Linked DNA regions of Cycloclasticus pugetii PS-1. The protein of the gene in region 1 binds, or shares a complex with, the protein of each later gene. Links are inferred from orthologs where the notes say so. Each region holds a gene or a part of one and is shown in the gene's direction. Other genes may lie near its edges. The genes, in order: secA and secY.

Region 1 (3,520 bases):
CAGTCGCAAAAGGATGGTTGTCATCGTATTACGGTTACCGAGCAGATCCATTTACTGGCAAGAAAAAATTCCACCATGGTGTCGATATTGCAGGCAAGACAGGGACCAGTGTTTTAGCCGCTGCATCTGGCTTGGTGACCTACGCGGGGAAAAAAGGCGGTTATGGTTATTTAATTGAAATTGACCATGGCTCAGGGTACGTCACCCGCTATGGGCATAATAAGGAAATAGTGGTCAAATTAGGCGATGTCGTTAAACAAAATGATGTTATCGCTAAAATGGGGTCAACGGGTCATTCTACCGGGCCACATGTTCACTTTGAAGTAATGCGCAACGGTAAGAAGGTGAATCCTCGTAAATACCTGTATTCTTCAAGCTAAGGCAGTACTTACTCCTACGTCCTTTTACATTCTGATTTAAAGCGTTATGAATAGGGCTTGAATGGGCCTAAAAAGCAGGTTTCAGTGAACCATATGCGGTATCATTTGGTTTTTCGTTTCACACTAAAGTTTATTTGTAATGATTTCAAATATCGTAAAGAAAGTTTTTGGTAGTCGTAATGATCGGTTGGTAAAAGCAAAACAAAAAACCGTTAAAAAAATTAATGAGATTGAAGCATCAATCAGTGCCTTAAGTGACACTGAGTTGAAAGCGAAAACGGATGAATTTCGTGCTCGACTTGAACAAGGTGAAACACTCGACGCATTAATCGTTGAAGCGTTTGCAGTGGTTAGAGAAGCTGGTGTTCGCGCCTTAGGCATGCGTCATTTTGATGTGCAGCTAATTGGCGGGATGGTGCTTCATGATGGACGCATCGCCGAAATGAAAACCGGTGAAGGTAAAACACTGGTTGCCACGTTATCAGCCTATTTGAATGCATTGCCCGGTAAGGGCGTTCATATGGTGACAGTGAATGATTACTTGGCTGAACGTGATTCACAATGGATGGGGCAGTTGTTCGCCTTCTTAGGCATGACAACGGGTGTGATCGTCAATTCGATGAGCCCTGAACAGCGACGCGAAGCCTATGCAGCAGATATTACATACGGCACTAATAATGAGTTTGGCTTTGATTACCTTCGAGACAATATGGCATTTGGTGTCGAAGACAAGGTTCAACGTGAGCTGCATTACGCGATCGTTGATGAGGTTGATTCAATCTTAATTGATGAAGCAAGAACACCACTGATTATTTCAGGCCCAACAGATGATAAAAGTGATTTATATATCAAGCTTAACGAGTTGGTAAAAGACCTTACAGAAGAGGTTGAGTCGCAAGAGGGTGGTGAGTACACCGTTGATGAGAAGTCGAAACAAGTCTTTTTGACAGAGTTAGGCCATGAAAAAATTGAAGAACTACTGACCAGTAGCGGCCTATTAAGTGAAAATGAAAGCCTATACGATGCCACTAATATTGGGTTGATGCATCATGTATATGCTGCATTACGAGCCAGTGCGCTGTATCACAAAGATGTCGATTACATTATTCAAAATGGTCAAGTGGTTATTGTTGATGAGTTTACTGGAAGAACAATGCCGGGCCGGCGCTGGGGCGAGGGGCTTCATCAAGCAGTAGAGGCAAAAGAAGGCGTTAAAATTCAAAGTGAAAACCAAACGATGGCGTCTATTACATTCCAAAATTATTTTAGGATGTATGACAAATTATCGGGAATGACCGGTACTGCAGACACCGAAGCATTTGAGTTTCAACAAATTTATGGTTTGGAAGTTATTGTTATTCCAACACACCGTGGGATGGCGCGTGAAGACGCCGGGGATCTTATTTATTTAACAGCGAAAGAAAAATACGAAGCGGTTATTGAGGATATCGAAGATTGCTACCAACGAAAGCAGCCAGTATTAGTGGGTACAACCTCTATTGAAGTTTCTGAATATATATCGTCCAGCCTAACCAAGAAGAAGGTGCCTCATGAGGTGCTTAATGCTAAACAGCATGAACGTGAAGCACAAATTATTGCCAATGCCGGTGCTTTAGGGGCGGTCACTATTGCGACTAATATGGCCGGACGAGGGACCGATATTGTTTTGGGTGGCAAGAGCGAAGACGAGTCATCTGAAGTATGGCAAAAAAAGCATCAGGCAGTACTAGATGCCGGTGGTCTCCGTGTAATTGGTACAGAAAGGCATGAGTCGCGCCGGATAGATAATCAGCTAAGGGGCCGGTCAGGGCGTCAAGGTGACCCTGGTGCAAGTCGTTTTTACTTATCGTTAGAAGACAGCTTAATGCGAATTTTTGCCTCAGAACGTGTATCTGGTTTGATGCAAAAACTGGGTTTAGAAAAAGGTGAGTCGATTGAGCACCCTTGGGTGAGTAAAGCGATTGAAAATGCTCAACGTAAAGTAGAAGGGCATAACTTCGATATTCGTAAGCAACTTCTTCAATACGATGATGTGGCGAATGATCAACGTCGAGTGATTTATGATCAACGTAATGAAATTATGGAGGCATCAGATATTGCCGATACTATTGTTTCTATACGTGAAGATGTCGTTAACCAATTAATTGATGTGTATATTCCAGCACAATCAATCGAAGAGCAATGGGATATTGCAGGCTTACAGGCTGCTCTTGAGGATGAGTTCTCCTGCAAGCTTAATATTCAAGAGCTATTAGATACAGATGATAGCTTGCATGAAGACAGTCTGCGCGAGCTAATCCTAAAAACAATCAGCGATGACTATGCAAAAAAAGAAATATTAGCAGGTGCAGAGGTGCTTCGGCACTTTGAAAAATCGGTGATGCTGCAAACATTAGATTCGTTGTGGAGGGATCACTTAGGTGCGATGGAACATTTAAGACAGGGTATTCATCTACGTGGTTATGCACAAAAAGATCCGAAACAGGAATATAGACGCGAGGCCTTTGAGCTCTTCACATCGCTATTAGATACATTAAAAAGAGATGTTGTTCAGTTGGTAACAAAGGTCCAAGTTCGTGCAGAAGAAGATGTTCAAGCCGTTGATGAGCAACGTCGTATTCATCAAACCATGGAATACAAGCATGATGATGCAAATGCCTTAGGTGAAGAAAAGAACGATGAGCAAGCCGACAAGGCACAGCCTTTTAAACGTTCGGATAAAAAAATTGGCCGGAATGACCCTTGCCCATGCGGTTCTGGCAAGAAATTTAAACAGTGCCACGGCAAGCTGTGAGGCTACGTTAAGCGCTCGTTTGAGTAAGGTGGCTTTTTATAGTCTAAGGGCTACTTAACTTTATATCTATAACTGTTTATTAGGAGCTTAATCATGCCTGTAGGCGGAACTGTCCCTTTAGAATTAAAAGCAATATCAGGTGTTCGCATTGGCACCGCATCAGCGGGTATTTCACAAACTGTACGTGACGACCTAACGCTATTTGAACTGACTGCGCAAACACAGGTTGCGGCTGTTTTTACAAAAAATAAATTTTGTGCAGCGCCCGTTACAGTGGCTAAAAAACATTTAGCCGAAGACTCTCCACGTTATCTACTGATTAATTCAGGCAATGCAAATGCTGGTT
Region 2 (3,214 bases), 1.4 Mb from region 1 along the record:
CTGATGGTACTGGTATTATTGCTGGTGGCGCAATGCGTGCTGTATTTGAAGTTGTTGGTGTGCATGATGTGCTTGCAAAATGTGTTGGAAGTAACAATCCTGCTAACGTTGTTAGAGCAACTATTAAAGGTTTGTCTGATATGACGAATGCTGAACAAGTTGCTATGAAACGTGGAAAATCAGTCGCTGATATCATCGGGTAATAATAATGAGTGAAAAGAAAATCAAAGTAACAATGATTCGTAGTAAGAATGGTCGATTAGCATCACATAAAGCATGTGTTGCTGGTTTAGGCTTACGCAAAATCAATCAATCAGTTGAAGTTATTGATACACCTGAAAATCGAGGCATGATCAATAAAATTCATTACATGCTTAACGTAGAAGAGATTTAAAATGTTACTAAATACAATTAAACCAGCTGCTGGTAGTACAAAACCTGCAAAACGCGTTGGCCGTGGTATCGGCTCTGGATCAGGTAAAACTTGTGGTCGTGGTCATAAAGGTCAAAAATCACGATCAGGTGGAATGCCTAAAATCGGTTTTGAAGGTGGTCAAATGCCAATACAGCGTAGGCTTCCTAAAATTGGATTTACCTCTGCTAAAAAGAAATTAACAGCAGAAGTTAGGTTGCATGAGTTAAATAACTTAAATGATGAGATTGTTACAATTGAATCATTGATCGCCGCTAATATTGTTCCTGTTTTTACTAAAAAAGTTAAAATTATTTCATCTGGTGAATTGACTTCAGCGGTAAAATTACAAGGAATTTCTGCAACTGCTGGTGCCGTTAAGGCAATCGAAGCAGCTGGCGGCAGTTTAGCTTAATCAATGTCTGTACTTGGTTCATCAGCCTCAGGCGCAACTGGCGGGTTAAGCAAACTACCTGAACTACGAAAACGATTGTTTTTCGTTCTTGGTGCTTTGTTCGTGTTTCGTATTGGTGCGCATGTGCCAGTTCCTGGAATTGACCCTAAGGCACTATCATTAATGTTCGAGCAACAAGCTGGAACTATTCTTGATATGTTTAACATGTTCTCAGGTGGTGCGCTCAAAAGACTGAGTATTTTTGCGCTTGGAATAATGCCGTATATTTCTGCGTCTATTATTATCCAGTTAATGACGTCTGTTGTTCCAAAATTTGAGCAACTTAAAAAAGAAGGTGAATCTGGAAAACGTAAAATAACTCAATATACACGTTATTTCACGGTAGTACTTGCAACGTTTCAAGCGTTTGGTGTTGCTACAGCAATTCAAGGGCAATCTGCTGGCGGCTTACCGGTGGTATTTAATCCAGGTTTTGCTTTTATGTTTACTGCAGTAGTTACACTTGTCAGTGGGACGATGTTTCTTATGTGGTTAGGGGAACAAGTTACTGAACGTGGAATTGGTAACGGTATATCAATTATCATTTTTGGTGGTATTGTTGCAGGATTACCGAGTGCTATTGGTGGTACACTCGAATTAGTTAGAACAGGCGAAATGAACGCATTTATGGTTATTATGCTGTTCTTTATAGCTGTTGCTGTGACGGCATTTGTGATTTTTGTTGAGCGTGCTCAGCGAAGAATCACTATAAATTACGCTAAACGTCAGCAAGGTAATAAAATGATGGCGGGTCAGTCTAGTTTTTTACCGTTGAAGCTTAATATGGCAGGTGTGATCCCACCCATTTTCGCTTCAAGTATAATTTTATTTCCTTCAACTATTGCAGGTTGGTTTGGTAACAGTGAAGGAATGGGTTGGTTGCAAGATGTATCTAGTATGTTATCTCCTGGGCAGCCAATTTATGTGTTGCTTTATGCAGCAGCGATTATATTCTTTTGTTTTTTCTATACTGCATTAGTATTTAATTCAAGAGATACGTCGGATAACCTTAAAAAATCAGGTGCTTTTATTCCTGGTATCCGACCTGGTGAGCAAACAACTAAATATATAGATGCGGTTATTACAAAATTAACGTTGCTTGGTGCTATGTATATTACGGCTGTTTGTTTGTTACCTGAGTTTTTGATTGTTTATTGGAATGTGCCGTTTTATTTTGGTGGAACATCATTGTTAATTATCGTTGTTGTTGTCATGGATTTCATTGCGCAAATGCAAAGTCATCTTATGTCACAGCAATATGAAGGTTTAATGAAAAAAGCGAACCTTAAAAACAAATAAGTTAAGGTTAGTAGGAGTAAATTATGAAAGTAAGAGCATCAGTTAAGAAAATTTGTCGCAATTGTAAAGTTGTTCGTCGTAATAGAGTAATACGCATTATCTGCAAAGATGGGCGACATAAGCAACGTCAAGGCTAATATTTAAGCTTGTAGTTATTCGAAATAAAGATTAAAATTGCCGGTTTTCTACTGGCCAAAATAACGGAGAGAATTAATGGCACGTATCGCTGGTATTAATATACCTGATAATAAGCACATTGTTATTTCACTGACATCTATATATGGCGTTGGTCTTACTAGATCAAAAGCTATTTGTGCTGCAGCTGGAATTGATACAACAACTAAAGTTCGCGAACTATCTGAAGATCAATTAGAACTGATACGTGAAGAAGTCGGAAAATATTTAATAGAAGGCGATTTACGTCGTGAAGTTTCTATGAATATTAAACGCTTACTAGATTTGGGTTGCTTCCGTGGAATCCGTCATCGTAGAAGTTTACCTGTTCGAGGCCAGCGTACTAAAACAAACGCTAGAACCCGCAAGGGCCCTCGGAAACCAATTAGAAAGTAAGATTCAATTAAAGGATATTTGAAGTATGGCTAAACCAAGTCGTAGTAAGAAGAAAGTTAAAAAAAATGTAGTTGATGGAATTGTCCATGTACATGCTACATTTAATAACACGATCGTTACCATAACAGACCGTAAAGGCAATGCACTATCTTGGGCAACTGCTGGTGGGTCTGGATTTAGAGGTTCACGTAAAAGTACACCTTTTGCAGCTCAAGTTGCCGCTGAACGTGCCGGTGAAGTTGCGAAAGATTTTGGAATGAAAAATCTTGAAGTTAAGATTAAAGGCCCAGGTCCTGGTCGTGAATCTGCAGTACGTGCATTAAACAATATTGGTTTTAATATTACTTTTATTGAAGATGTAACACCTATTCCACATAATGGCTGTCGTCCGCCAAAGAAACGACGTGTATAACTAGGAAATTATTATGGCTAAATATACTGATTCAAAATGTCGTTTATGTCGTCGTGAAGGCGAAAAG

The links.
Region 2: the proteins of secA (region 1) and secY are in contact, whole or in part, in a crystal structure (PDB 3DIN), measured with the Thermotoga maritima proteins. The link is inferred for Cycloclasticus pugetii PS-1 from one-to-one orthologs. Residues at the interface, in WP_004082002.1 of Thermotoga maritima: Glu261, Ala262, Arg263, Lys300, Ala301, Arg302, Thr303, Ile304, Ile305, Leu323, Tyr324, Asp325, Pro326, Val329, Ser330, Tyr333, Ile336, Lys340, Phe345, Val349, Glu363, Phe364, Tyr374, Ser375, Gly376, Gly377, Glu393, Ile395, Thr482, Ser483; in WP_004081795.1 of Thermotoga maritima: Glu108, Gly109, Glu110, Glu111, Ala236, Glu237, Arg238, Arg239, Ile240, Thr241, Ile242, Gln243, Tyr244, Ala245, Arg246, Arg247, Val248, Thr249, Gly250, Arg251, Arg252, Val253, Tyr254, Gly256, Ala257, Ser258, Thr259, Tyr260, Leu261, Pro262.

What each region holds. Positions count from the first base shown.
Region 1 is NZ_ARVU01000001.1:378,818-382,337, forward strand. Bases 183-3,374 are described here. They hold secA (preprotein translocase subunit SecA), read left to right. Parts: upstream 183-519; coding sequence 520-3,174; downstream 3,175-3,374. Other genes in these bases: CYCPU_RS0101880 (M23 family metallopeptidase), read left to right, coding at 183-380; argJ (bifunctional glutamate N-acetyltransferase/amino-acid acetyltransferase ArgJ), read left to right, coding at 3,268-3,374. Outside these bases: more of CYCPU_RS0101880, read left to right, coding at 1-182; more of argJ, read left to right, coding at 3,375-3,520. UniProt on the Escherichia coli protein: Required for protein export, interacts with the SecYEG preprotein conducting channel.
Region 2 is NZ_ARVU01000001.1:1,813,308-1,816,521, reverse strand. The notes cover bases 112-2,997. They hold secY (preprotein translocase subunit SecY), read left to right. Parts: upstream 112-830; coding sequence 831-2,165; downstream 2,166-2,997. Other genes in these bases: rpsK (30S ribosomal protein S11), read left to right, coding at 2,761-2,997; rpsM (30S ribosomal protein S13), read left to right, coding at 2,379-2,735; rpmJ (50S ribosomal protein L36), read left to right, coding at 2,189-2,302; rplO (50S ribosomal protein L15), read left to right, coding at 396-827; rpmD (50S ribosomal protein L30), read left to right, coding at 209-394. Also shown: more of rpsE, read left to right, coding at 1-111; more of rpsK, read left to right, coding at 2,998-3,147; rpsD (30S ribosomal protein S4), read left to right, coding at 3,161-3,214. UniProt on the Escherichia coli protein: The central subunit of the protein translocation channel SecYEG. Consists of two halves formed by TMs 1-5 and 6-10.